DNA from 2 places in the Mycolicibacterium baixiangningiae genome. Region 1 is predicted to be linked to the other one. Evidence: predicted binding sites of a transcription regulator. Region 1 holds the regulator's gene; the other holds the start of a gene.
The links. Region 1 encodes LexA, which represses DNA repair genes until DNA is damaged. Its sites were predicted from a motif close to CGAACANNTGTTCG; they were not measured.
Positions count from the first base shown of each region.

Region 2: I7X18_RS21005 (HNH endonuclease signature motif containing protein) is a predicted target of LexA. The motif match lies at 2,566-2,579, and genes of this name have one in related genera.

Region 1 covers NZ_CP066218.1:3,605,395-3,620,096, reverse strand. The annotation lists gene dapF (diaminopimelate epimerase) at 1-579, shown strand, start outside; gene hflX (GTPase HflX) at 625-2,040, shown strand; gene I7X18_RS16975 (DEAD/DEAH box helicase) at 2,261-3,601, shown strand; gene I7X18_RS16970 (molybdopterin-dependent oxidoreductase) at 3,656-5,944, opposite strand; gene I7X18_RS16965 (LGFP repeat-containing protein) at 6,179-8,266, shown strand; gene lexA (transcriptional repressor LexA) at 8,274-8,969, opposite strand; gene I7X18_RS16955 (LysM peptidoglycan-binding domain-containing protein) at 9,216-9,662, shown strand; gene nrdR (transcriptional regulator NrdR) at 9,824-10,288, shown strand; gene I7X18_RS16945 (PhzF family protein) at 10,296-10,982, opposite strand; gene I7X18_RS16940 (alpha/beta fold hydrolase) at 11,018-12,040, opposite strand; gene I7X18_RS16935 (proteasome assembly chaperone family protein) at 12,092-13,135, opposite strand; gene sthA (Si-specific NAD(P)(+) transhydrogenase) at 13,335-14,702, opposite strand, start outside.
Region 2 covers NZ_CP066218.1:4,434,294-4,448,995, reverse strand. The annotation lists gene lpqB (MtrAB system accessory lipoprotein LpqB) at 1-1,184, shown strand, start outside; gene I7X18_RS21005 (HNH endonuclease signature motif containing protein) at 1,221-2,561, opposite strand; gene I7X18_RS21000 (ComF family protein) at 2,758-3,372, shown strand; gene hpf (ribosome hibernation-promoting factor, HPF/YfiA family) at 3,669-4,349, shown strand; gene secA (preprotein translocase subunit SecA) at 4,482-7,328, shown strand; gene I7X18_RS20985 (Rv3235 family protein) at 7,330-7,821, opposite strand; gene I7X18_RS20980 (WS/DGAT/MGAT family O-acyltransferase) at 7,989-9,395, shown strand; gene I7X18_RS20975 (BCCT family transporter) at 9,456-11,195, shown strand; gene I7X18_RS20970 (DUF6912 family protein) at 11,209-11,709, shown strand; gene I7X18_RS20965 (ferredoxin reductase) at 11,749-12,879, shown strand; gene I7X18_RS20960 (fatty acid desaturase family protein) at 12,948-14,192, shown strand; gene I7X18_RS20955 (aldo/keto reductase) at 14,273-14,702, opposite strand, start outside.

The sequences.
Region 1 (14,702 bases):
GGTCTGGAGTCCCGCGACGAGTTCGTGGTGGGCTCGCTGGCCGGGCCGCGCCCGGTCGTCCTGCACGGTTTCGACCCGGCACACCGCTCCCGGGCCGACGTGACGGTCGAGATGGGCAAGGTCAACCAGCTCGGCGCCGGGTCGGCGGTCGTCGGCGGCCGAACGTTCACCGGACTCGGCGTCGACGTCGGCAACCCCCACCTGGCCTGCGTCGATGCAACGCTGACCGAGGCGGAGCTAACGGCGCTCGACGTGGCCGCGCCCGTCCGGTTCGACACCGAACAGTTCCCCGACGGAGTCAATGTGGAAGTGCTCACGGCTGCGCGGGATGGCGCGGTGTCGATGCGGGTACATGAACGGGGTGTCGGTGAAACGCGCTCGTGCGGGACGGGAACAGTGGCAGCCGCCGTTGCGGCACTCGCCCATGACGGAGTGGCGGCGGGCACGCTCGACGTCCGGATCCCCGGTGGCGTGGTCACGGTCACGGTCACCGAGACCAGCAGTTTCCTGCGGGGCCCGTCGGAACTCGTCGCCAGCGGAGAACTCGCGGGGGAATGGTGGCAGTCTCATCAGCGTTAATCGAGGTGCATGAAAAGTGATCTCCGTGCGAACCTTGGTTCGCTCATGACGTATCCAGAATTCCCTTCACACGACACTCCCAGCGCGGGCGAACTCGCGCTCGACGACCGCACCGCCCTGCGCCGTGTCGCCGGGTTGTCCACCGAACTCGCCGACGTCACCGAAGTCGAGTACCGCCAACTCCGCCTCGAACGAGTCGTGCTGGTGGGCGTGTGGACCGACGGCAGCGCGGCCGACGCGGAAGCCGGCCTCGCCGAACTCGCCGCCCTGGCCGAGACCGCGGGCTCCGAGGTGCTCGAAGGCGTCGTCCAGCGCCGCGACAAGCCCGACGCCTCGACCTACATCGGCTCCGGCAAGGCGGCCGAACTGCGCGAGATCGTGCTCGCCACCGGCGCCGACACGGTGATCTGCGACGGTGAATTGAGCCCCGCTCAGCTGAATGCCCTGGAGAAGATCGTCAAAGTCAAGGTCATCGACCGGACCGCACTGATCCTCGACATCTTCGCCCAGCACGCCACCAGCCGCGAGGGCAAAGCCCAGGTGTCCCTGGCGCAGATGGAGTACATGCTGCCCCGGCTGCGAGGCTGGGGTGAATCGATGTCGCGACAGGCGGGCGGCCGTGCCGGCGGGGCCGGTGGCGGTGTCGGCACGCGTGGTCCCGGCGAGACGAAGATCGAAACCGACCGCCGCCGCATCCGCGAGCGGATGAGCAAGCTGCGCCGCGAGATCAAGGACATGAAGAAGATCCGCGACACTCAGCGCAGTGGGCGGCGGCGCACCGAGGTTCCGTCGGTGGCGATCGTCGGCTACACCAACGCCGGGAAGTCGAGCCTGCTCAATGCGCTCACCGGCGCGGGTGTGCTGGTCGAGAACGCGTTGTTCGCCACACTCGAACCCACAACGCGCCGCGGCGAATTCGACGACGGGCGGCCCTTCGTGCTGACTGACACCGTCGGGTTCGTGCGTCACCTGCCCACACAGTTGGTCGAGGCGTTCCGCTCGACACTCGAGGAGGTCGGCGACGCCGACCTGCTCGTGCACGTCGTCGACGGTTCGGATGCCAACCCGCTGGCCCAGATCAGCGCGGTCCGTCAGGTGATCAACGAGGTGATCGCCGACCAGAAGGGCAAGCCCGCCCCGGAATTGTTGGTGGTCAACAAGATCGACGCCGCCGACGGGGTGGCGCTGGCGCACCTGCGCGGCGCCCTGCCCGATGCGGTTTTCGTCTCGGCGCGCACCGGCCAAGGCCTCGACCGGCTTTCGGCCCGGATGTCGGAACTGGTGGAGTCCACCGACACCACCGTCGACGTCACCATCCCTTACGACCGCGGCGATCTCGTGGCACGCGTGCACAGCGAGGGGCGCATCGACGCCACCGAACACACCACGGACGGAACGCGGATCAAGGCGCGGGTGCCCGTCGCGCTCGCGGCGGGCCTGCGCGAGTTCGCGACGTACTGATGCGCTAGACTGATCGAGAAGGCCGTACCCATCGTCATCGATGACCACGGCTCGTCGTGGAACGCTTACCATCGCGTCCGGCTCAAGCTCTTCTCGCGGCGATCGATATTGCTGACCGGCAATCTCGCCCACCTGTGTGCCCACACACCGCCCCGGCGGTGTGCCACTCGTCGCGTTGCGGCCGCGGCACACTGATACTGCCCTGAAAGGCATCATCTGCATGACGACTGCACCCTCATTCGCCGACCTCGGTGTACGTGGCCCGTTGCGACGTGTTCTGGAGAACCGCGGCATCGACAGCCCGTTCCCGATCCAGGCCGCGACACTGCCCGACAGCCTGGCCGGCCGTGACGTGCTCGGCCGCGGAAAGACCGGCAGCGGTAAGACGCTGGCGTTCTCCCTGCCCCTGGTGAGCCGGCTTGCCGACTCCAAGCGCCGCTCGTCGCGGCCCTCGGGCCTGGTTCTCGCGCCGACACGTGAGCTCGCCAGCCAGATCACCGCGGTGCTCGAACCTCTCGCCGCCGCATACGATTTGAAGGTCGCCACCATCTTCGGTGGCGTTTCGCAGAATCCGCAGGCCGCCGCGTTGCGGGCCGGGGTCGACATCGTCGTCGCCTGCCCGGGACGGCTGGAAGACCTGATGCGCCAGCGGATCATCCATCTGGACGGGGTCGAGATCACCGTGCTCGACGAAGCCGATCACATGGCCGACCTCGGGTTCCTGCCCGGCGTCACCCGGATCCTGGCGGCCACCCCCGCCGGCGGCCAGCGCCTGCTGTTCTCGGCGACGCTCGACAACGGCGTCGACAAGCTGGTCAACCGGTTCCTGCGTGAGCCCGTCACCCACTCAGTCGACGAGGCCAACGCACCGCCGCCTGCGATGACCCACCACGTCTTCCACGTGGCCGGTGCGTCGGAGAAGAAGGCGCTGGTGCACACCCTGGCTGCGGGCACCGGGCGCCGGATCCTGTTCATGCGCACCAAGCATCAGGCCCGCAAGCTGGCCCGTCAGCTCACCGAGAACGGTGTGCCCTCGGTCGATCTGCACGGCAATCTCTCGCAGAACGCCCGCGAGCGCAACCTCGCCGCGTTCTCCTCAGGCAGCGCCAGGGTGCTGGTGGCGACCGACATCGCCGCCCGTGGTGTGCACGTCGACGAGGTCGAACTCGTCGTGCACGTGGACCCGCCGGTCGAGCACAAGGCCTACCTGCACCGGTCGGGTCGCACCGCACGCGCCGGCAGTGCCGGTGACGTGGTGACCGTCGTGCTGCCGGAGGAGCGCAGGGACACCGCTGCGCTGCTGCGCCGCGCCGGCATCAACGTCGCCCCCCAGCAGGTCGCCGCGACGTCGGAGTCGGTGACCGCGCTGGTCGGTGAGGTTGCGCCGTTCAAGGCGCCCGCACCGCAGACCGTCGAGCAGCCCCGCGTCGCTGGTGGTGACCGGCCCCGTCGCCGGCGCCCCGCACCGCAGGGCCACGGCGAGCGACAGGGGCGGGCTCAGGGCGGCGACGCCGCATCCCGCTCGCGTGGCCCGCGCCGGCGGCCGCAAGCCGCACGCTAGACACACCACAGGTTGAGCACCGTCCCATTCGGGGCGGTGCTCAACCGTTTGCGTTCAGCGCTGCCGGATCACCGGCGGTTGGTGTGCCCGCACCGGCGGCAACGGGCCGGTGAACTTCTCCACAGCCACCAGCACGTGTGCCCCGGTGCTGCCGCGCGCCAGCGACGAGGTGCCCACGTCGTCGGTGAGCACGTTGGGATTGCCGTGCACGCACATCGCGTCGTAGTCCGCGGGGTCCGCCGGATCGAACCAGGCGCCCGTCGGCAGGTGCACGACATCGGGCCGGACGCGGTCGTCGACCACCACACCGGCCAGGCACGCGCCGCGGTCGTTGAACACGCGCACCACGTCGCCGTCGACCACACCGCGCACGGCGGCATCCCGCGGATGCATCCGGATCGCTTCCCGCCCAGCAACTTTGGCGGCCTGACTGGTCGCGCCGCCGTCGAGCTGGCCGTGCAGCCGGGTCGTGGGCTGGTTGGCGATCAGGTGCAGCGGATAGGTGGCGGCGCGCTCGCCGCCGAGCCATTCGGTGGGTTCGAACCACGCGGGATGCCCCGCGCAGTCGGCGTAGCCGAAACCGGCGATGTCACGGGAGAAGATCTCGATCCGGCCGCTCGGGGTCCCGAGCCGGTGGGTCACCGGGTCGGCGCGGAAATCGCCCAGCAGGGTCAGACCCGGTTCGGTGGGAAGCCGAAGGCTGCCGTGGCGCCAGAACTCCTCGAACACCGGCACCGTGAAATCCAGTTCGGCGGACCATTTCTCGTAGAGGTGCGCCAACCACTGCCAGGCGGTACGGCCCTCGGTGAACTGGTCGCCGAAGCCAAGTCTCTTGGCCAGAGCCGCGAACGTCGTGTAGTCGTCACGGCTGTCGGCATACGGTTCGACGAGTTTCGGCATGGCCATCAGCATCGGATCGTTCTTCGACCCCGAGTAGTCGTCGCGTTCGAACGCGGTCGTGGACGGCACCACGATGTCGGCGTGTTTGGCCATCGCGGTCCAGTACGGATCGTGCACCACCACGGTCTCCACCCGCGAGAGCGCCCGCCGCAACCGGGGGATGTTCTGGTGGTGGTGGAAGGGGTTGCCGCCCGCCCAGTACACGCAGCGGATATCGGGGTAGGTCAGCCGCATCCCGTTGAAGTCGAACGGCTCACCGGGGTGCAGCAGCATATCGCTGACCGCGGCGACGGGGATGAACGTGCCCACCGGGTTGAGGCCCTGCGGCAGTCGGGGTAGCCCGCACCGCAGCGGGGGGAGACCCGGTTCGTTCATCGACCCGTACCCGTGGCCGAAACCACCTCCGGGAAGGCCGATCTGCCCCAGCATCGCCGCCAGGGTCAACCCCATCCACGGCGCCTGCTCGCCGTGCCGGACGCGCTGAAGTGACCAACTGACGGTGACGATGGTGCGCCGGGCGGCCATCCGCCGTGCCAGTGCGGCGATCTCGGCGGCGGGTAGGCCGCAGATCGTCGATGCCCACTGCGGGGTCTTCGCGACGCCGTCGTCGGCGCCGAGCAGGTAGCGCTCGAACCGGTCGTAACCGACGCAGTAGGCCTCGAGGAAGTCGCGGTCCGCCAGGCCCTCGGTGGCCAGCACATAGGCCAGTGCCAGCATGATCGCCACATCGGTCCCCGGAACCGGTGCGTGCCATTCGCACTCGCCGTCGACGTCGTCGCGCAACGGGGAGAACGAGACGATACGGCCACCGCGGTCACGGAACCGGCGCAGCGCATCGCGGGCCGGGTGCGCCGTAGTCCCACCGTGATTGGTGCCGGTGTTCTTCAGGGCCAACCCGCCGAAGCACACCAGGAGGTCGGTGTGGGAGACGATGACGTCCCAGTCCGTGGAGCGCTTGAACAGATCGTCGTGAGTGCCCACGACGCGAGGCATGATCACACCCGTCGCGCCGAGGCTGTAGGAGTGCCGCGAAAACGTGTATCCGCCAAGCAGTTTCAAGAATCGGTGCACCTGGCTCTGCGCGTGGTGGAACCGGCCGGCGCTGGCCCACCCGTACGAACCTCCGTAGATGGCCTCGTTTCCGTGAGTGTCGACCACCCGGCGGAGCTCCGCGGCGAGCAACTCGGTCAACTCATCCCACGAGACGGCGACGAATTCGTCGGCCCCGCGCCGCCGGCTCGGTCCGGGACCGTCGTCGAGCCAGCCCCGCCGGATCGCGGGGCCCGTGATGCGCGCGCGGTGCCTGATCGAGCCGGGCAGATTGCCCAGCAATGGGGAGGGATCGTGGTCCCCTGGCAGCGGCGCGGCGGAGGCGATGTCGCCGGAAACGACCTCGGCGGAGAAGCCTCCCCAGTGGGTGAGGCTGGTCGGAACGGGGGCCATGGCGGAAAGTCTAGGGCCGCACGACGTCACACTCCGGTCCGCGAAGCGGGCAGCGGATCGCGTCGCGATACCGCGACGCATCCTCGAAACAGGGGATATGCGTCCACCTCGTGGCCGATTTGTGAGTATTTTCCCCAGAATTGCCTGTCGTGTCCGCGAAATAGACGTCGACTGACACAAGATTGGCTGGCGCGATACTTTCGAGACACTTTCGCGCCGAATACGGGAGGTTCGATGAGCGGGCGGCGAACCCTGCTGCACACGGCGCTGGCGCGCGTGACGGTCGGTCTGGCGGTGGTGGTGGCGGCGGGTCTGTTGTTCGCGCCCGTGGCGGCGGCCGATCCGGCCACCGAGGCCAATGACGCGATCACAGCGGCCTATGACGGCAGCGGCGGTCCCACCGGCCCGCTCGGCGTGCGCGAAGGCGGTGTGTACCCCGCCGGCGACGGATTCGGCCAGAACTTCGCGGCGGGCAAGATGTTCTTCACCCCGGCCACTGGCGCCCACTGGATGCAGGGCGCCGTCCTCGAGAAGTACGAGTCGCTCGGCGGCCCGGCCGACAGTGACCTGGGCTTTCCGACCATCGACGAAGGCCCGGGACGGGTCGGGCCGGACAGCCGCAACGCGACCTTCTCCGCCGCCGACAAGCCGGTGATCTTCTGGACCCCGGCGACGGGTGCGCGGGTCGTGCGCGGTGCGCTCAACGCGGCGTGGGACCGGCTCGGCGGGTCGGCGGGAGTGCTGGGCGTCCCCGCGGAGGACGAGGTGTACCGCGGCGACGTGGTCTCACAGAAGTTCACCGGAGGGCAGCTGTCCTGGAACCGCAGGGACAAGACGTTCACGACGGTTCCGCCGGAGCTCGTCGACCAACTCAAGGATGTGACCATCCCGGAGGACCCGACGTCGGTGATCGCGGCCGCCCGGCGCGCCGCGGGAGGTGCGCTCGGGCCGCTGGGCGCCAAGGACGGGTCGCAATACCCGATCGGCGATGACGGGGCAGGCCAGAACTACGCCGGCGGCAAGATCTTCTACACCCCGCAGACCGGCGCGAACGTCGTCACCGGTCAGGTCCTCGAGAAGTACGAGAGCGTGGGCGGACCGGAAGGCGACCTGGGCTTTCCGACCAACAGCGAAGCCGACGGCGGACTGGGGTCCAACAGCCGGATCAGCACCTTCGCGGCGGAGGACCAGCCGGTCATCTTCTGGACTCCGGACTACGGTGCCGTCATCGTCCGCGGCGCGATGAATGCCGGGTGGTCCAAGCTCGACGGCGCCAATGGCCCGCTCGGCGCACCCGTGGCCGATCAGACCGAGAACGGTGACGTCGTCACCCAGCGATTCAGCGACGGCGTGCTGTCCTACGACCGGTCCACCGGCCGCTTCACCACCGAGCCCGCGAATCTGGCCGTTCAGCTCGCCGGTCTCGAGGTCCCCGGGGAAGAGGTGCCGAAGGCGCCCGCAGATCCGCAGGCCTCGGCCGACGACGACAGCGGCGAGTGGCTCAGCTGGCAGTGGAACTGGTGGTGGCTGCTGGCCCTGATCCCGGTGCTGCTCATCGTCGGGCTGCTGGCGGGTGCGGCGCTGTGGAGGCGACGTCGTGGGCGCGGGGACGACCGCTTCCGCGACGACGAGGATGTCTTCGACCGGGCGCTGTACCAGCAGACGGACCGGCCCGATCCGGGCGGCGCCGAAGATGAGCATCGTCGTTATCCCGACAACTACGGTGAGCCGGTGACCTCCGTCGGCTTCCACGATTCGCCGCCGGACCCCCCGGTGACCGGCAGCCCCTGGGACCTGCGGGACGAATCGGCCGACGAATCGGCCTCGGAGGAGCAGCGCTCGGCGGCGGGCGCCGACGATCTCTTCGGCGGACAGGACGATCCCGACTCGGTCGACACCGCTCCGACGCGCATCGAGAGTCCGCACGGTGAGGATGACCCGCATCCGCAGTCGACGCTGGAAGAGCCCTCGTTGCCGGCGCCCGCGCTGTCGGAACCGTTGGCACCGGACGCGTTCGAACCGGACGCGTTCGAACCGGAGCCTCCCGCATCGGAGGCGTTCGTCGGGGGGGTCTTCATCGACGACGCGCCCAGCGGTCGGCACGCGGCCATCGAGATCGACGAGCCGACCCCCGGCCGCACCGCGATTCATCTGCCCGTCGACGACTCGGGTGCGGCGCCGGCCGGCTACCCGGTGAAGGCGGACACCCGGACGGGTCTGTATTGGGCGCCCGGCAGCCGTGGCTATGACGAAGTGGTCGCCGAGATCTACTTCGCCAGTGAGGAATTCGCGCGGACCAACGGGTTCGTACGCGGCGACTGAGCGGGCGTCAGATCTTGCGGATGACGGTGACGACCTTGCCCAGCACGGCGGCGTCGTTGCCGGGAATGGGTTCGAACGCCGGGTTGTGCGGCATCAGCCACACCTGACCGCGGGTGCGCTTGAAGGTCTTGACCGTGGCTTCGCCGTCGATCATGGCCGCGACGATGTCGCCGTTGTCGGCGACGTTCTGCTGACGCACGACGACCCAGTCGCCGTCGCAGATCGCCGCGTCGACCATCGAGTCACCCACGACCTTGAGCAGGAACAGCGAGCCCTCGCCGACGAGCTCACGCGGCAGGGGGAACACGTCCTCGACCGCTTCCTCCGCCAGGATCGGCCCGCCGGCCGCGATGCGCCCGAGCACTGGCACGTACGTCGGTTCGGGTAGCGCGTCGCTGCCCGCCACGTCGGTGGTGACCACGGGCGTCGCCGGCTCGTCGGACAGCCGGACGTCGACGGCACGCGGCCGGTTCGGGTCACGCCGCAGGTAGCCCTTGCGCTCCAGGGTGCGCAGCTGGTGGGCGACCGACGAGGTCGACGTCAGGCCGACGGCATCGCCGATCTCCCGGATGCTCGGGGGGTATCCGCGACTGGTCACCGAGGACCGGATGACCTCGAGGATGGTGCGTTGTCGTTCGGTCAGGCCGGCGTCTGTGCTCCGGCGCCCGCCGCCTACCCGGGTGTCGCTGCTGTCGTCGCTCATGGGGCCGAATGTAGTCGCCTCCCGCCCGATGATCAAACATGTGTTCGAGGCGTGTCGCGGTCGGGACGGGCAGGTGGTCGTCCGGGGACTTGTCGGGGAACTCGTCGGAGGAACTCGTCGAAATCGACTTGTCGGACCCCTCATTTACCGTCTGCAACAGTTCGATCACACGTTCTATCCATCGAACACCTGATCGACTATATTTCGAACACACAGGCGAACGCCACCTGAAGAAAGGGCACGCACATGACGATCCTCGACGTGAGGGAGACCCAGCAGAATCCGGCTGCCGGCGGCGTCCGCCGGACGTCTGATGCCCGGCGGCCGCGGGCCGGGCGGCCCTCCGGGGCGCCCCTTCGGCACCGGGGCAACGGAGTGCTGATGTCACGCGCCTCGCACCGGCGCCGGCCCATCACACCCGCCACGACGGTGCTGCTGGCCCTGCTGGCCGGCGGCATCACGGTCTGGCTGGGTCTGGTGGCGAACCTGGGTGGTCTGGCGGGACAGCAGGAGTCGGTGCCCGCCGAACTGGCGGTGGTGCAGGTACAGACCGGTGAGAGTTTGCATCAGGTGGCACAGCGGGTCGCTCCCGACGCCCCGGTGAGCGCGGTCGTCGAGCGGATCCGGGAGCTCAACCGGCTGGACTCCGCGGCGCTGGACGCGGGCCAGACGCTGATCGCCCCGGTTGGCTGACGTGCATCGTGGGCAGTGAATCGTGGTGCGGTGCACCGGTGCTGCTCCTCTCGCCGAGTGTGGGCTGGGCGTGGGCCCCGGCCGTCGGCGGTGGCACAGCCGCCCGGGTAGGCTCGGAGAGGTTCGAAGGGCGTACCCGACGGTCTGGCGAAGGAGCGGTGATGCACTGTCCGTTCTGTCGCCATCCCGATTCCCGTGTCGTCGATTCCCGGGAGACCGACGAAGGCCAGGCGATTCGACGCCGCAGGTCCTGCCCGGAGTGCGGCCGACGGTTCACCACGGTGGAGACGGCCGTGCTGGCAGTGGTCAAGCGCAGCGGTGTCACGGAGCCGTTCAGCCGCGAGAAGGTCATCAAGGGCGTGCGCCGGGCCTGTCAGGGCCGCCAGGTCGACGCCGATGCCCTCAACCTGCTCGCCCAGCAGGTCGAGGACGCGGTGCGTGCCACGGGTTCCCCCGAGGTGCCCAGTCACGAGGTCGGGCTGGCGATCCTCGGACCATTACGCGACCTCGACGAGGTGGCGTATCTCCGGTTCGCCTCGGTGTATCGATCCTTCGAATCCGCAGCCGATTTCGAGCGCGAGATCGAAGCGCTGCGGGCACACCGCGACGTCACGACGTCGGGCTGACCGCGGTTCAGCCGTGGCGGTGCCGGCCGTCGCTGACCACGCGGCCGGCGATTCGCACCCAACCCTCGGGGCTCCAGACCGTGTGGATCACCGACCCCTTGCCCTGCACAATCGTCAGGTCACGGCTCAGGTAATCGGTGATGCGCACAGCGGCGGCGCCGGTCGCCTCGTCCTCGGGCACCCCGAGATGGGCGGCGAACATGCGGGCCCTGATGTGTCCGGCCTCGCGATCGGTCCAGGTCCACAGATAGTGCTGGGTGTCGTCGGGATAGTCGGCCGGATCGGCGGCGGCCAACGCCTCGATGGAGTCCAGATCGTGGATCGCGAACTCCGGCGCCCAGTCGGAGCGCGCACTCACGACGGTCACATCCCCCTCGTAGCCGACTTGCACGATTCCCGCCGGAACCTGCAGCGTGCGCACCGGAAGTCCGTTCTCGCGCAGCCACCACGCCGCGCCGACCGTGGGATGACCGGCGAACGGTAGCTCGGTGGCGGGCGTGTAGATCCTGATGTGCGCGGTCGTCGCGCCGCTCCGCGGTATGTCGACGAAAATCGTTTCGCTGTAACCTAATTCGTTGGCGATACGCTGCCGGTCGCCCGAATCGACTGTGGCGGCGTCCACGACGCCCAGCGGGTTGCCGAAATTCCCGTCGGAGTCGGTGAACACGCGCAGCACCTCGACGTCGATGGCCATGGCGCCGATGCTACGTGCTCGGCGGCCGTCGGCGGTCAGGTCGCGCTGCGCTCGTCGCTGCCCATCGCGTCGAGTACCGCGACGCGGGTGTCGACGGATCCGGTGATCGCCGATTCGCTCAGTCCGGTGCGCAGCAACTGGCGCAGGAGTTCCTGATCGTGCGTCGCGGGTTCGGTGGAATCGATGAACCGCTGCACGGTCTCGACGAACTGGTCCGGATCGTCATGGAAGGGGAAGTGCCCGGCGCCCTCGAAGACCTCCAGCCGCGATCCGGGCATGGCGGCGTGCGCCAGCCGGCCGTGACTCACCGGGATCACCGAATCGTGGCTGCCCCAGATCAGCTGCACCGGCACGGATTCGGTGAGGTAACAGCGGTCCAGCATCGTCACCACCTGGCCGCGCCAGTCGACCACCGCGCGCAGGGTCCGCGCGAACGCCGACGACGCGGTCGGTTCGGGCAGATCGGCGAGGATGCGCATCATCTCGGCGAGGTCGCGCCCCATCTTGGTGGTGCCCAGCATGGTGCCCGCGACGCGGCCGGCGACCTGCAGCGCAGGCAACACCATCGGCAGCCGCAGCAGCGCGAGGGCCTCGGTGCCCATCGGCAGCGAGGCGGCGCGCAACGCGATGTTGACGTCCTTGGTGACACCACCGGCGCCGACGAGGATGAGCCGGTCGACGAATTGGGGGAACTGGTAGGCGAATTGCATGGCGACCCCACCGCCCAGGGAGTGGCCGACCACAGTCACCCGGTCGATGTCGAGCACGCTGAGCAGGTCGCGCATCCCGTTCGCGTAGGCGGCGACCGAGTAGTCGGCGCGGGGTTTGTCCGACTTACCGTGTCCGAGCAGGTCGGGTGCGATGACGGTGAACCGCTGGGCGAGTGTGGTCTGGACGGTGCTCCACGTTGTGGAGTTGTCGCCGATGCCGTGGATCAACAGGATCGCCGGACCCTCACCGGCGATGCGGAAGGCCCGCCGGTAGCCGTGGATGGTGCGGTAGTGCAGCGTCGGCGTCACATCCCGCACCGGGCGCAGGTTGGGCGTCCGCTCTGTCATGTCGCCAACCTCGTCCTCTCGGGCCGGGGTCTGCCGGCGGCGTGCGGTCTGTCAGCTACGGTCCTCGCCGTCGGAGAAACCGTCCCGGTACCTGTCCTCTTTGTCCTTCTCGCTCGCCTGCTGAGCGAGGAACCGTTCGAATTCGGCGCCGAGTTCGTCACCGCTGGGGAGGTCTTCGTCGTGCGCGAGCAGCGACCGGTTCTCCTGAGCGGCGACGAACGCATCGTACTGGCGCTCCAGTGCGGTCACCACCTGAGCAACTTCGACGCTGCCCTCGACCTGTTCGTTGATCTTGGTGTACACCTCGGCACCGGCCTCGCCGAGCGCGGCCAGCGGGATCTGCAGTGCGGCGGTCTTGGCGACCTCCGCGAGCAGCGCTTCGGCCGCCGGGGGATAGGCCGTCTGGGACAGATAGTGCGGCACGTACGCGGTGTAGCCGACCACCTCGTGGCCGTGCTGGGCCATCCGGAACTCCAGCAGATTGGACACGCTCGCCGGCACCTGCACCTCGCCCACCCACGGGGTGTGCTCGGCGATCAGCTCTTTGTTGTTGGAGTGCGCGGTCATCGTGACCGGCCGGGTGTGGGGCACCGCCATCGGAATGGAGCCGAGCCCGATGGTCTGGCGGACACCGAGGCGCTCGGCCAGCAGCCGCACCGCGGTGATGAACCGCTCCCAGCGCAGATCCGGCTCCATGCCCGCCAGCAGCAGGAACGGCGTCCCGACGGTGTCGTGCATGGCGTACAGGTTGAGCTCGGGCTCCTCGTAGGCCGAGAAGTGGTCGGTCTTGAACGTCATCAGCGGCCGTCGCGACCGGTAGTCGAGGAGTTCGTCGATGGCGAACGACGCGACCAGTTCGGTGTCGAGGCTGTTCTTGAGATGCGCGGTCGCCAGCCGGACGACATGGCCCGCGTCCGAGAAGCCTTCCAGTGCATGGATCATCACCGGCCCGCGGCCGTCCGCCGCCGACAGCTGCGGAGCGGGGAACTCCAGCTCGTACATCCCGGTCTGCTCGGGCTGATACAGCTGTTCGGGGGTGTCGGGGAGCGGGATGTCCGGGTGCTCGGGGGTGCTCGGGTGCTCTGGTGCTGCCATGTCGGTTCGCCTCCTCGCCGCGGTGTCAACGCCTCTTCAACGTCGCGCCGTGGCCATAAGTGTCGCGCATTTCGAGATGCCCGCCGTCACGGGTACCGCACCCCGGGTCAACACGACCCGGGTGGCGCCGCATTCCACGCGGCATTCCACGTGGCATTCCACGCAGCATGCCCCGTCGGCGCCGGGGCGAACCGAACCTTCAGGAGCGGAACTGGCTCAGCGCCCGAAGCTTGTTCATCACGTCGAGCGCGGCGACCTTGTAGGCCTCCGAAAAGGTCGGGTAGTTGAAGACGGCGTCGACGAGGTACTCGACCGTGCCGCCGCATCCCATCACGGCCTGTCCGATGTGCACCATCTCGGTGGCGTTGGTCCCGAAGATGTGTACGCCGAGCAAACGCAGATCCTCGGTGGACACCAGCAGCTTGAGCATGCCGTAGGAGTCGCCGGCGATCTGCCCCCGGGCCAGTTCGCGGTATCGCGACACCCCCACCTCGTAGGGCACGGAGGCCTTGGTCAGTTCGACCTCCGTCGCTCCGACGTAGGACACCTCCGGAATGGAGTAGATGCCGATCGGCTGGATCTCGGTCATCCCCTTGGCCGGTTCGCCGAACGCGTGGTAGGCCGCGAGCCGGCCCTGATCCATCGACGTCGCGGCCAGCGCCGGGAACCCGATCACGTCGCCGACGGCGTAGATGTGGTCGACCTTGGTGCGGTAGTTGTCGTCGACGAAGATCCGGCCGCGGTTGTCGGCCTCCAGACCGGCGTTCTCCAGGTCGAGGTGATCGGTCTGGCCCTGCCGGCCCGCCGAGTACATGACGGTCTCGGCGGGGATCTGCTTGCCGCTGGCCAGCGTGGTGACCGTGCCTGCCGAGCCGACGTCCACAGCGGTGACCTCCTCGCCGAAGCGGAACGTGACGGCCAGGTCGCGCAGATGGAACCGCAGCGCCTCGACGACCTCGGGATCGCAGAAGTCGAGCATCGCGTCGCGCTTCTCGACCACGGTCACCTTCGTGCCCAGGGCGGCGAACATCGACGCGTACTCGATGCCGATCACCCCGGCACCCACCACCACCATCGACGACGGGATGATCTTCAGGTCCAGGATCCCGTCTGAGTCCAGCACCCGGTCCTCGTCGAACTCGATGCCGGCGGGACGGGCCGGTTTGGTGCCGGTCGCGATCACGACGTAGCGGCCGCTGACGGTGATGCGCTCGGCGCGGTTGGGATCATCCACCAGCAGCGTGTGCTCGTCGACGAAGCGCGCGTGCCCGGTGTAGAGCTCGATGCGGTTGCGCATCAGCTGCGAGCGCACCACGTCGATCTCCTTGCCGATCACGTGCTGGGTGCGCGCCAGCAGGTCGGCGGGCGTGATCTTGTCCTTGACGCGGTAGCTGGATCCGTACAGTTCCCGCTGGCTCAGGCCGGTCAGGTAGACCACCGCTTCGCGCAAAGTTTTCGATGGAATCGTGCCGGTGTTGACGCACACGCCGCCGAGCATCCGGCCCCGTTCGATCACCGCGACCGACTTGCCGAGCTTGGCCGCGGCAATCGCCGCCTTCTGCCCGCC
Region 2 (14,702 bases), 830 kb from region 1:
ATCCCGACCAGTTGGCCACCGAGCTGGTGTCCAAACTGATCGCGGGTGCGCGGCCCGAAATGGCCGACACGGTGCGCAATCTGCTGGAGTCGCCGCTGCTCCTGCGTGGACCGGTGACCCGCGCCGACGGCGGTAAGACCGGCGTCGGACGCGGTTACGGCGGCGCGCGCGTCGATCTCGAGAATCTGTCGACGACGGACCCGCACAGCCGGCAGCTGCTAGCCGCGCAGATCATCTGGACGTTGAACCGGGCCGGCATCAACGGGCCGTACGTGATCAACGCCGATGGCGCCCCGCTGGACGACCGGTTCGCCGACGGCTGGGAGACCTCCGACGTCGCGGCCACCGATCCGGGCGCATTCGCGGGCGCCGCGGCCGGATTGCATGCACTGATGGGCGGATCGCTGGTGTCGTTGAACGGCCAGCGGGCACCGCGGGTACCCGGATCGTTCGGGCAGGCGCCCAACCAGGCATCCGCGGCGGTGTCGCGCAGCGGTCAGGAAGCCGCCTCGGTGGTGGTGGTACGGCCCGGTGCACCCGACGTGCAGTCGACGCTGTGGATCGGTCCGCTCGGGGGCCGGGCGGGCCAGGCGCTGGAGGGCAGGAGCCTGTCGCGGCCGAGTTGGTCCCTCGACGACGCGGTGTGGGTGGTGGTCGACGGTGCGAACGTGGTGCGGGTCATTCAGGACGCGTCCGGCCAGCCGGCGCGGATCCCGGTCGATTCGGGGCCGGTGTCGTCGAAGTTCCCCGGTCCGATCACCGAACTGCAACTATCCCGGGACGGCACGCGGGCGGCGATGGTCATCGGCGGGCGGGTCATCCTCGCGTCCGTCGAGCAGACCCCCGGCGGGCAGTACGCCCTGACCCATCCGCGGCGACTCGGATTCGGATTGGGCGAGACGGTGGTGTCGCTGTCCTGGCGCACCGGCGACGACATCGTGGTCAGCCGCAAAGATCCGCAGCATCCGGTGTCCTACGTCAACCTCGACGGCGTCAACTCCGACGGGCCCAGTCGCAACCTCGCCATGCCGGTGACCACGGTCGCGGCCAACCCGTCGACGGTGTATGTCGCCGACGCGCGTGGGGTGGTCCAGTTGTCGGCGTCGACCGCCGAAGGTGACCCCACCTGGACAGAGGTGCGCCCGCTGATGGTCGCGGGCACGCTTCCGGTCCTCCCGGGATAGGTCCCCGCAAGGCACGAAAATCCCACTAGCGCAAGGCTATTCTGGCTCATCGTCGTCTTTGTGGTCGGTGAGGTAGCGGTGGGGGTGGAAGTAGTTGTTGACTCGGGGTTGGCCGGTGTCGAGGTGTTTGGGTGGGATCCAGTGGGTGCGTCCGTTGCCGGGGCGTTCGGTGGTGTATCCGGTTTTCTCGACCATGAGGTTGCCGGGTTGGCAGGCCAGGGTGAGGTCGGGGATGTCGGTGCGCCCGCCTTTGGAGTGGTCGTGGGTGTGGTGGGCTTCGGTCCAGTAGAACGGCACCGTGCAGTCGGGGTGGGTGCATCCGCGATCCCGTGCGAACAGGGCCAATCTCTGGGCGGTGGTGGCGTTGCGGCGGGCGCGGCCGAGGTAGAGGATTTCTTCGGTGTGGTCGTCGAACACCGCCAGGTAGTGCCGTGAGCGTGCGGCCATCCGGATCAAATCCCGGATGGGGAGTTTGTTACCGCCGCCGGTGTCGGCCCACCCCGCCGCACGCTCGAGTTCGTTGACGGTGGTGGTGGCGACGATGGTGGCGGGCACCCCGGCGACCTGACCGAGGGTCCCGGATTCCACGGTGTCACGCAGGACCCGCTCGAACGCGTCGTGGTGGCGTCGCCCAGCGGTGCGGTCATCTCGTCCGGTGTGGGCGTCGTCGTGGGGCAGGTTGGCCCCGGGGGCGGCGTGTTTGGCGGCGGCCACATCCCACAGGGCGCGGGCTTCGGGGGTGAGCCAGCCCGAGACGCGACTCATTCCGTCGGATTGTTGGGGTCCGACTTTGAATTCGCGGCGACGTCGTTGAGTTGCGTAGTCGGGTTCGGTGCCGTCCTGGTCGATGAAGTCCAGCAGGGCTTTGGCGGCCTTCTTGAGCTGGTCGGGTCGCAACTCCTTCGCGTGGCCGACGAGGGTGTGTTCGTAGTCGTCGCGGCGGGCGAAGGACACCCAGACGGGCAGTTTCTTGACGAACTCCTGGATGACCCGCACATGGGCCTGCCCGATGTCCCCGCGGGCCATCGCCTCGGCGGTGCACGCGAGGTCAGTTTTAACGCGTTCGCCGGTCAGGGTGTAGCGAGGACCCAACTGGCGGGCGTCGGTGAGGCGTTCGGCGGCGTCTTTCTCCGAGATCCGTAACCGGTCGGCGAGCAGCTTCTTCATCGATGTCGCACCCAGGTCATGGGGGTTGGCTTCCTCGACCAGCCGCGCGGTCAACCGGTGCTCCACACTGGGCACCGCCCACACGGCCTGCTTGATCCGATCCAACTCCGCCACCATCTGGGGGCAGGTCAGGTCACTGATGGAAGCAGTCTGCATATCACCGACGGCCGCCAACAGGCGATCGACCGCGGTGCTGAACTCCCCATCCATACATCGAACACTAGTTCGAGCATCTGACAAGAACGCTTGAGATGTGACCACTGAAGTCAAAGTGGCGCATGTTGTTTCGGCGACCACGCGAGCGTGCGCACATGCCGGCAATTGACGGGTGTGTCGGGATCAGACGCGCACGCACGCGGGGAACGTCTCACGCGGACCTGTCACACCCGCCGCCGACACTGTGTGCATGTTCGACCTCGTTCTTCCACTCGAATGCGGCGGGTGCGGCCGACCGTCCACGCGGTGGTGTGAGCAGTGCGCCGCGGCGCTGACCGTCCGGAGCGACGAACCGCATCTGGTCAGCCCGCGCCTCGACCCGGGCGTCCCCGTCTTCTCGCTCGGCCGGTACGCCGGTTCACGACGGCGCGCGATCATCGAACTCAAGGAGCGGGGCCGCACCGACCTGGTCGCTCCCTTCGGTCAGGCACTGCGGGAGGGCCTCGCGCACCTGGATACGTGGGGCATCGTCGACTCACCGGCCGTCCTCGTTCCCGCACCCACCCGCCGGTGGGCGGCACGTCGCCGCGGCGGCGACCCGGTGACGCGTATCGCCCACGCCGCGTCATCCGAGGTTGTCCAGGCACTGCGTTCCAAGGCCCTCGCGCGTGATTCGGCCGGTCTTTCGATTCCGGACCGGCAGCGAAATGTCGCCAACCGGATCAGGCTCGTTCGGGCCGCGCACGGCGACGTGGTCCTCGTCGACGACATCATCACCACGGGCGCCACGGCGACGGAATCGGTCCGCGTGCTGCAAACCACCGGTACCCGGGTGCTCGCCGTTCTCACCCTCGCCTACGCCTGACGGTCGAAGAGTGCAATGACCGTGGGGTCAAACGATCGTGAAGAACGTGAAACAGTCTCGGGAACCACTGGCCGACCGGGTGAACAACGACTACCGTCGGCCTTAACCACCCGTGAATTCACGGCCGGCGCTCAGAACGAAGCGCCACTTCGCCGCATAACGGTAGGAGGTGACAGTCGACACCTTGCGCCGGTGGGCTGCGGCAGATTCATGACATTGCAACGCCTGTCGGCGCGTTTCGTGACAATCCCGGCACGCACGTGCGTGCGACGCGAAAGAGAAACGAGTTGCCAAGTATGTCAACGCATCCCATGGAAACTGACCGCACGATGGTGATCGACGAAGAAGCGCCTGTAGAAGCGCCGAAAGCGGACGTCGTCGTCACGGGCCGCAATGTCGAGGTTCCCGATCACTTCCGAACCTACGTAGCCGAGAAACTCACGCGCCTCGAGCGGTTGGACCGCAGCATCTACCTCTTCGACGTCGAATTGGACCACGAGAAGAACCGCCGCCAGCGCAAGAATTGTCAGCATGTGGAGATCACCGCGCGCGGACGCGGCCCGGTGGTTCGGGGAGAGGGGTGCGCTGACAGTTTCTACGGCGCTTTCGAAGCGGCGGTCAGCAAACTCGAGAACCGGCTGCGCCGCAGCAAGGACCGCCGGAAGATCCACTACGGCGAGAAGCGGCCGGTGTCGGTCGCCGAGGCGACCGCCGCGACGGTGGCCATCGAGGACGACACCTCGCAGTCCGCCGAGGACGTCGGCCTGCCGGAGGGTCTCACGCTGGACGATCACGAACCGGGGCGCATCGTCCGGGTGAAGGAGCATCCGTCCACACCGATGACCGTGGACGACGCGCTGTCCCAGATGGAACTCGTCGGCCACGACTTCTTCCTCTTCCACGACAAGGAGACCGACAGGGCCACCGTCGTGTATCGCCGCCACGCCTACGACTACGGCTTGATTCGGCTCGCCTGACCAGCTGACGACGGCCCCGCGACGCACCGTCGTCGCGGGGTTCGTCGTGCGGACACGCCACGAGGGCGGAGTTCCCGGGCGCGACCTCTACCATGGGACTTGTCTGATACCTCAACCCACAGGGGAAAACGCGTGCTCGATAAGTTGCTCCGTCTCGGTGAAGGCCGCATGGTCAAGCGCCTCAAGAAGGTCGCCGACTATGTCAACACCTTGTCCGACGACGTCGAGAAGCTGTCTGACGCCGAGCTCAGGGCCAAGACCGACGAGTTCCGCAAGCGCATCGCCGATGGCGAAGACCTCGACGATCTGCTGCCCGAGGCGTTCGCGGTGGCCCGCGAAGCCGCATGGCGGGTGCTGGCGCAGCGGCACTTCGACGTCCAGGTGATGGGCGGGGCGGCCCTGCACTTCGGCAACGTCGCCGAGATGAAGACCGGTGAGGGCAAGACGCTCACCTGTGTGCTGCCCGCCTACCTCAATGCGCTCGGCGGCAAGGGTGTCCACGTCGTCACGGTCAACGACTACCTGGCGAAACGCGACGCGGAGTGGATGGGACGCGTCCACCGGTTCCTGGGCCTCGAGGTCGGCGTCATCCTGTCCGGGCTCACCCCCGACGAGCGGCGCGCCGCCTACGCCGCCGACATCACCTACGGCACGAACAACGAGTTCGGCTTCGACTACCTGCGCGACAACATGGCGCACCGGCTCGAAGACCTGGTCCAGCGCGGCCACAACTTCGCCGTCGTCGACGAGGTGGACTCCATCCTCATCGACGAGGCGCGTACGCCGCTGATCATCTCCGGCCCTGCCGACGCCGCCTCCAGCTGGTACAGCGAGTTCGCCCGCCTGGCGCCGCTGATGGAGAAGGACGTCCACTACGAGGTCGACATCCGCAAGCGCACCGTCGGCGTGCACGAGATCGGCGTCGAGTTCGTCGAGGACCAGCTCGGAATCGAGAACCTCTACGAAGCCGCCAACTCACCGCTGGTCAGCTACCTCAACAACTCGCTGAAGGCCAAGGAGCTGTTCCAGCGCGACAAGGACTACATCGTCCGCAACGGTGAAGTCCTCATCGTCGACGAGTTCACCGGCCGCGTGCTGCTGGGCCGGCGCTACAACGAAGGTATGCACCAGGCCATCGAGGCCAAGGAGCACGTCGAGATCAAGGCCGAGAACCAGACGCTCGCCACGATCACGCTGCAGAACTACTTCCGGCTCTACGACAGGCTCTCCGGGATGACGGGCACCGCCCAGACCGAAGCCGCCGAGCTGCACGAGATCTACAAACTCGGTGTGGTTCCCATCCCGACCAACCGGGACATGATCCGTCAGGACAACACCGACCTCATCTACAAGACCGAAGAGGCCAAGTTCATCGCGGTCGTCGACGACGTCTTCGAGCGCTACGAGAAGGGCCAGCCGGTCCTGATCGGCACGACGAGCGTCGAACGCTCCGAGTACCTGTCCAAACAGTTCACCAAGCGCAAGATCCCGCACAACGTGCTCAACGCGAAGTACCACGAGCAGGAGGCGAACATCATCGCCGAGGCCGGCCGCCTCGGCGCGATCACCGTCGCCACCAACATGGCCGGCCGCGGTACCGACATCGTGCTCGGCGGCAACGTCGACTTCCTCGCGGACCGGCGCCTGCGCGATCAGGGGCTCGACCCGGTGGAGACTCCGGACGAGTACGAGGCCGCCTGGGAGGCGACCGTCAACCAGATCAAATCCGAGGCCAGCGAAGAGGCCGCGGACGTCCGCGCCGTCGGCGGACTCTACGTGCTGGGCACCGAACGCCACGAGTCCCGCCGCATCGACAACCAGCTGCGCGGCCGCTCAGGCCGCCAGGGCGACCCCGGCGAATCCCGCTTCTACCTGTCGCTCGGCGACGAGCTCATGCGGCGCTTCAACGGCGCCACGCTGGAAGCGCTGCTGACCCGCCTGAACCTGCCCGACGACGTGCCGATCGAGGCCAAGATGGTCACCCGCGCGATCAAGAGCGCGCAGACCCAGGTCGAGCAGCAGAACTTCGAGGTCCGCAAGAACGTCCTCAAGTACGACGAGGTGATGAACCAGCAGCGCATGGTCATCTACGACGAGCGCCGCCGGATCCTGGAGGGCGAAGACCTCGCCGAACAGGCTCACAAGATGCTCGTCGACGTCGTCACCGCCTACGTCGACGGTGCGACCGCCGAGGGGTACTCGGAGGACTGGGACCTCGAGCAGCTGTGGACGGCGCTCAAACAGCTCTATCCGGTCGGCGTCGACTACCACGACCTGGTGGACTCCGACGCGGTCGGTGAGGCCGGTGAGCTCACCCGCGAGGAACTGCTCGACCTGCTGATCAAGGACGCCGAACGGGCCTACGCCGTGCGCGAGCAGGAGCTCGAGGAGCTCGCGGGCGAAGGCGCGATGCGCCAGCTCGAGCGCAACGTGCTGCTCAACGTCATCGACCGCAAGTGGCGCGAGCACCTCTACGAGATGGACTACCTCAAGGAGGGCATCGGCCTGCGCGCCATGGCGCAGCGCGATCCCCTCGTGGAGTACCAGCGCGAGGGCTACGACATGTTCGTCGGCATGCTCGAGGCGCTCAAGGAGGAGTCGGTCGGCTTCCTGTTCAACGTCACCGTCGAGGCGGCGCCGGCCGCACCGTCGAACCGGGTGGCGCCCGTCGCCGCACCCCCGGGGCTGTCGGAGTTCGCGGCCGCCGCGGCGCAGGCCCAGGCGCAGACCAGCCAGGGCGGTGTGGCCACCAAGGAGCGGGAGACCCCCGCACCGACGTTGCGCGCCAAGGGAATCGACAACGATGACGCCCCGCCGCTGACCTACGTCGGCCCCGGCGAGGACGGCACCGCCGAGGTGCAGCGCTCCAACGGCGGCCCGCGCCACGCCGCTCCGGGAGGCGCCACGCGCCGGGAGCGTCGGGAAGCGGCTCGCAAGCAGGCGAAGGCCAAGCCCACGCGTCCGCAGCGGCGCGGCTGACTCAGCCGATCTGCAGGGCTACCACCTGCCAGCGGCCGTCGCCGGTGAGTTCGACACGGGCGGCGATCGCGCGGACGCGGTCGCCGCGGGTGTAGGTTGCGGACACCTCCGCCGCTGACGGCCCGGCGCTGCGCAGCCGGACGCGACGCAGCTTCGCGGGGTTGCCGTACCGCACCCGGCACAGCGTGCCGACCGCGTCGAGCAGTGGCGGCGCCAGCAGGGGTTTGAGGTGCACCAGGGGCCGCCGTCGGTCGAGGACCTCGAGGAGCCGGCGCAGCGCCACATCGGCGAACACCGCCGCTGCGCGGGGCGCCGCCGGTTCGGCGTCGGGGCATGGGGCCGGGCGCAGCATCCGCGGCGTGCGCCGGTGCAGAGCGGCCGGTGAGGGCGGCGGACAGGCGGTGGCAGGGAGGCCCGTCGGTGCGGGTTCGTAGTCGACGACCGGCGAGGTGAACGACGGACGCTCGGCGGGGGTGGACGGTGAGGTGGTCACGGCACTCTCCAGGCTCGGCACGACAGAACGACCGTCTGCTGGGGAGGAGAAGACCCGCTCATCGTCGCACGGTTCCCGGCAGGTCCGGAGCACCCGTAATGCGGGTGCACAGATGAGGCCGCTACCGTGACGGGGAAATCGCTGTCGACGAAAAGGGGTGGCGTCGGATGGTGAACCGACTCTCGGCGTCGGACGCGGAGTTCTTCCGCCTGGAGGACACCTCGACCCCGATGTACGTCGGCACGCTGTCGATCCTGCGAAAACCCCGCAGTGGATTGAGCTACGAGACACTGCTGCACACCGTCGAACAACGCCTGCCGCAGATCCCGCGGTACCGGCAGAAGGTCCGCGAGGTGACGAAAGGCCTCGCGCGGCCTGTCTGGATCGATGACCGCGACTTCGACATCACCTATCACATCCGTCGCTCGGCGCTCCCGTCCCCGGGCAGCGACGCCCAACTCCACGACCTCGTGGCCCGGCTCGGTTCGCGGCCACTCGACAAGTCGCGGCCGCTGTGGGAGATGTACCTGGTCGAGGGGCTGGCGAAGAACCGCGTCGCGATCTACACGAAGAGCCATCAGGCGCTGGTCAACGGTATGACCGCGCTGGAGATCGGCCATGTCATCGCCGACCGCACCCAGAAGCCGCCCCAGTTCGGCGAGGACATCTGGATCCCCGCGCGTGAGCCCAGCGACCGGGCGCTGCTGCTCGGCGCCGTCGGCGAATGGGTCACCCGGCCCGCCGAACAACTCGCCTCGGTCCGTTCGGTGGTGACCGATCTGACCAACGCCGAACAACTCGTCGCGGCGGGGCGCCACGTCGCCGACATGGTCCGCACCGTCGCCCGGGGGACGGCGCCGAGCAGCCCGCTGAACACCACCGTGTCGCGTAACCGGCGGTTCACGGTGGCCGGGCACCGCCTCGACGACTACCGCACCGTGCGGGCACGCTACGACTGCGACATCAACGACGTGGTCCTGGCCGTCGTGGCCGGCGCGCTGCGCAACTGGCTGCTCTCCCGTGGTGAACCAGTCACCCCGACGGCGGCCGTGCGGGCGATGGCGCCGATGTCGATCTACCCCGACGCCGACATCGACTCGTCAGGGCCCGGGCAGGCGATCAGCCAGGTGTCGCCGTTCCTGGTCGACCTGCCGGTGGGGGAGAGCAATGCGGTGGTGCGGTTGTCGCAGATCGCCCACACCACCGAATCGCATCCGACCGCGGCCAGTCTCGTCGACGCCCGCACCATCGTGACCCTGTCCGGGTTCGCGCCACCGACGTTGCACGCCATGGGGATTCGCGTCGCCACCACATTCTCCGCCCGGCAGTTCAACCTGCTCATCACCAACGTGCCCGGTGCGCAGAAGCAGATGTTCGTCGCGGGCACGAAACTGCTGGAGACCTACGCGGTGCCGCCGCTGCTGCACAACCAGGTGCTGGCGATCGGCGTCACGTCGTACAACGGTCAGCTGTACTTCGGCATCAACGCCGACCGCGACGCGATGAGCGACGTCGACGTGCTGCCCGGCCTGCTCGCCGAGTCGCTCGAAGAACTCTTGGAAGCCGCCCGGTGACCTCTTCGTGTCCGCCGTGGAATTGACGGGACCGCCGCGGGAGGTTCTCATGGTCACACCATGAGCGTCAGCAAAGAGAAGGACCACGACAAGCCGCGCCGGCACAGCGTCAATTCGGCGCTGAAGTCGCCCACAGACGAGGCCATCCCCCATCCGATCCTCGACGTTCCGGTCGAACAAGAGGCCTACACCGGCTCCCGCGGTCTCGACTGGGTGGTCTTCGGCGTCACCGCCGTCATCGCCCTGGCGTTCCTCGTCTGGGGTTTCGTCAGCACCGAGTCGCTGGCCGACGCCTCGGGTAACGCCCTCAGTTGGGTGATGGACAACACCGGATGGCTGTTCGTGCTGACCGCCTCGGGGTTCGTGGTCTTCGTGCTGTGGCTGGCGCTCGGCCGCTACGGCAACATCCCGCTCGGACGCGACGACGAAGAGCCCGAATTCCGCAGCGTCTCCTGGGTCGCGATGATGTTCAGTGCCGGTATGGGCATCGGCCTGATGTTCTTCGGCGTGGCAGAGCCGTTGACGCACTTCGCCACGCCGCCGCCGGGCACCGGGCCCGCGGGTAATTCCGATGCCGTCCAGTCCGCCATGGCCACCACGCTGTTCCACTGGACGTTGCACCCGTGGGCGATCTACGCGGTCGTCGGCCTCGCGATCGCCTATGGCGTGTATCGCAAGGGTCGGCTGCAGTTGATCAGCGCGGCGTTCGAACCGCTGCTCGGGTCCCGCGCCAACGGGCCGTTGGGCAAGGTCATCGACATGCTGGCGATCTTTGCCACGCTGTTCGGTTCCGCGGCCTCACTCGGGTTGGGGGCGTTGCAGATCCGCAGCGGACTGCAGATCGTCGCCGGCATCGGGGAAACCGGCAACACGGTCCTCATCGTCATCATCACCGGCCTCACCGTGGCGTTCGTGCTGTCGGCGGTATCCGGCGTGGCGCGGGGCATCCAGTGGCTGTCGAACATCAACATGGTGCTGGCCCTGCTGCTGGCGTTGTTCATCTTCGTGGTGGGCCCGACGGTGTTCATCCTCAACCTGTTGCCGACCTCGCTCGGCAGTTACCTCGCCGACCTCGCGATGATGTCGGCCCGCACCGGCGCCGAGGGTCCCGACGTCGACACCTGGCTGCAGTCGTGGACGGTCTTCTACTGGGCCTGGTGGATCTCCTGGACCCCGTTCGTCGGCATGTTCATCGCCCGCATCTCCCGTGGGCGCACCATCCGTCAATTCGTCACCGGGGTGCTCCTCGTGCCGAGCCTGGTGTCGCTGGTGTGGTTCTGCATCCTGGGCGGGGCGGCGATCAACACCCAGGAGGGTGGTGTCGACCTGGCCGGCGAGGGCAGCAACGAAGCGCAGCTGTTCACCCTGCTCGAGCAGTATCCGATCGCGACCGTCGCCAGCATCCTGGTGATGGTGCTGGTGGCGATCTTCTTCGTCTCCGGTGCCGACGCCGCGTCGATCGTCATGGGCTCGCTGTCGGAGCGAGGCACGATCAAACCCACCCGGGGCGTGGTCATCTTCTGGGGGGTGACGACGGGTGCGGTGGCGGCGGTCATGCTGCTGGTCGGCGGTGCGGACGCGTTGACCGGTCTGCAGACCATCACGATCATCGCCGCGCTGCCCTTCGTGCTGGTGATGATCGGGCTGGCGGTCGCGCTGGTCAAGGATCTGCGCAACGACCCCCTGGTGGTGCGGAAGCAGTACGCCGCGGAGGCGGTGGACAGTGCGGTGATCCACGGCGTCACGGAACACGGTGACGACTTCATCATCTCGGTGGAGAAGGATCCCACCGCCAACTAGCTAGTCTCGCGGGATGCGTGTCTACATCCCGGCGACCCTCGCCATGCTCGCCCAGCTCGTCGCCGACCAGTCGTTGCACGCGGTGAACGGCACCGCCTTCGCGGTCACGCCGACGCTGCGCGAGTCCTACGCCGAAGGTGACGACGACGAACTGGCCGAGGTGGCGCTGCGCGACGCCGCTCGTGCGTCGCTGCGGCTGCTGGCCGGCGGTGAGGGTGCGGCGAACCTGCCGCCGCGGCGGGCGGTGCTCGTCGCCGACGTCGACGGGGCGGCGGCGCGGCCCGATCTGGACGATGCAGTGGTGCGGCTGACGGAGCCCGTCGCGTACTCCCAGGTGATCGCCGCCTACGTCGACAACGCGGATGCGGAGACCGCGGTCCGGCTCGCGGTCAACGCCGTCGACGTCGCGGACTTCGGTGACGAGGACGCGGAGCTCACTGTCGGCGATGCTCAGGACCACGATCTGGCGTGGTACGCCCCGCAGGAGCTGCCGTTCTTACTCGACCTGCTCTGAGATTGGGTACGGAACCGTAGGTTACGGTACCGTAGGTTCATGGCCAAGAGTCAGATCAAAGTCTCTGCCAAGGTTGCCGACACCGTGCGCCCGCGCGTCGCCGCGAAGCATCCCGCGCTCAACGCGCTTCGCACCGTCGCGGCGAAGATCACCACGCCGTTGCTGCCCGACGACTACCTGCAGCTCGCCAACCCGTTGTGGTCGGCCCGGGAGTTGCGGGGCCGCATCGTCGACGTCCGGCGGGAGACCGAGGACTCCGCGACGCTGGTGATCAAACCGGGGTGGGGTTTCACATCCGACTACCAGCCCGGCCAGTACATCGGGATCGGACTGCTGGTCGACGGCCGGTGGCGGTGGCGGAGCTATTCGCTGACCTCGAGTCCGCGCAGCGGCCGTCGCATCATCACCATCACGGTCAAGGCCATGCCCGAGGGGTTCCTGTCGACGCACCTGGTCGGCGGGGTGGAGCCCGGCACGATCGTGCGGTTGGCCGCCCCACAGGGCAACTTCGTGATGCCCGATCCGGCACCGGCTTCGGTGCTGTTCCTGACCGGTGGTTCCGGTATCACCCCGGTGATGTCGATGCTGCGCACGCTGGTCCGCCGCGATCAGATCACCGACGTCGTCCATCTCCATTCGGCGCCCACCGAATCCGACGTGATGTTCGGCGCCGAGCTGGCGGCCCTGGAGGGCAGCCACGACGGGTACCGACTGCAGCTGCGGACCACCCGCGACCAGGGTCGTCTCGACCTGTCCCGGCTCGACGAGGTCGTGCCGGACTGGCGGGACCGGCAGACGTGGGCGTGCGGCCCCGAGGGCATGCTCAACGACGCCGAGAAGGTGTGGGAGCAGGCCGGGATCGCCGACCAGCTGCACCTGGAGCGGTTCGCGGTCACGAAGGCGGCCCCGCACGGCGAGGGCGGCACCGTGGAGTTCGCGCGCAGCGGCAAGACCATCGAGGCCGATGCGGCCACGTCGTTGATGGATGCGGGGGAGAAGGTCGGCATCCAGATGCCGTTCGGCTGCCGCATGGGCATCTGTCAGTCCTGTGTCGTCGGCCTGGTCCAGGGGCACGTCCGCGACCTGCGTACCGGCGTCGAGCACGAGCCGGGCGGCCGAATTCAGACCTGCGTGTCGGCGGCTTCCGGCGATTGCGTACTCGACGTTTAGTGGTTACCCACTGGTAACCTACGACATCGTAGGTTACGCTACCGTAGGTAGAGGAAGGAGGCGCCAAGATGGCAGTCACAGACGTTCCAGAATTCGCACATCTCACCGACGCCGATATCGAGAGCCTGGGTGTCGAACTCGACACGATCCGGCAAGACATCGAAGACTCCCTCGGCGAGCGCGACGCGCGCTACATCCACCGCACCATCGCAGCGCAGCGAGCACTCGAAGTGACCGGCCGGCTGCTGCTGGCCGCCAGCTCCCGCCGTTCGGCCTGGTGGGCCGGTACCGCGACGCTCGGCGTGGCCAAGATCGTCGAGAACATGGAAATCGGCCACAACGTCATGCACGGTCAGTGGGATTGGATGAACGATCCCGAGATCCACTCGTCGTCATGGGAGTGGGACATGGGCGGGGCCTCCAAGCACTGGCGGTTCACCCACAACTTCATGCATCACAAGTACACCAACATCCTCGGCATGGACGACGATGTGGGCTACGGGCTCATCCGCGTCACCCGCGACGCGAAGTGGAAGCCGTTCAACCTCGGCAACCTGCTGTACAACACCATCCTGGCCCTCGGGTTCGAGTGGGGTGTGGGGCTGCAGCACGTCGAGCTCGGCAAGATCGTCAAGGGTCGCGACGACCGGGACGAGAGCAAGACCCGGGCGATGGAATTCGCCAAGAAGGCGGGCGCCCAGCTGGCCAAGGACTACGTCGCATGGCCGGCAGTGACCGCGCTGTCGCCGGGTGCGACCTACCGGTCGACACTGACGGCCAACGCGGTGGCCAACGTCATCCGCAACGTGTGGGCCAACGCGGTGATCTTCTGCGGCCACTTCCCCGACGGCGCCGAGAAGTTCACCAAGACCGACATGATCGGCGAGTCGAAGGGTCAGTGGTACCTGCGCCAGATGCTGGGCAGCGCCAACTTCACCGGCGGATGGCTGTTGCGCTTCATGAGCGGCAACCTCTGCCATCAGATCGAGCATCACCTGTACCCGGATCTGCCCAGCAATCGGTTGCATGAGATCTCGACCCGCGTTCAGCAGATCTGCGACAAGTACGACCTGCCGTACACCACGGGTCCGTTCCTGGTGCAGTACGGCAAGAGCTGGCGGACCATCGCCAAGCTGTCGCTTCCGGACAAGTGGCTGCGCGACACCGCCGACAATGCGCCCGAGACGCGAAGTGAACTCATGTTCGCCGACCTCGAGCCCGGTCAGCGGCGCGGACTCAAGTCGTCCATCGCCGCGGTGCGGGGCCGCCGCCGCGACAAGCGTGAGCGGTCTCGCCGGGCGCTGGCTGCCTGACAATTCATCACCTCGAAACTGCGGGGAGATCGCGATTTCTTCGAAATCGATGATCTCCCCGCAGTTTCGGCGTTGAGGGACTAGTCGGGGATGTAGTCGAAGGTGTCTGGGTCGGGACCGGTGCGGCCCTGCTCCCCCTTGTCGAGGCCGGACAGCGCATCGACGTCCGCGTCGCTCAGCTCGAAGTCGAACAGTGCGAAGTTCTCCTTGATCCGTTGCGGCGTCACCGATTTCGGGAACACGATGTCGCCGCGCTGGATGTGCCAGCGCAGCACCACCTGCGCCGGGGTCTTGCCGGCGGCCTCGGCGATACGGGTGACCGCCGGGTCGTCGAGCACCTGACCCTGCGCGATCGGTGACCACGCCTCGGTGGCGATACCGTGCTCGCTGCCATAGGCGCGCACCGACTCGTTGGTGAAGTACGGATGCACCTCGATCTGGTTGACCGCCGGCACCGTCTCGGTCTCCCGCGCGAGGCGTTCGAGATGGTCGACCTGGAAGTTCGACACA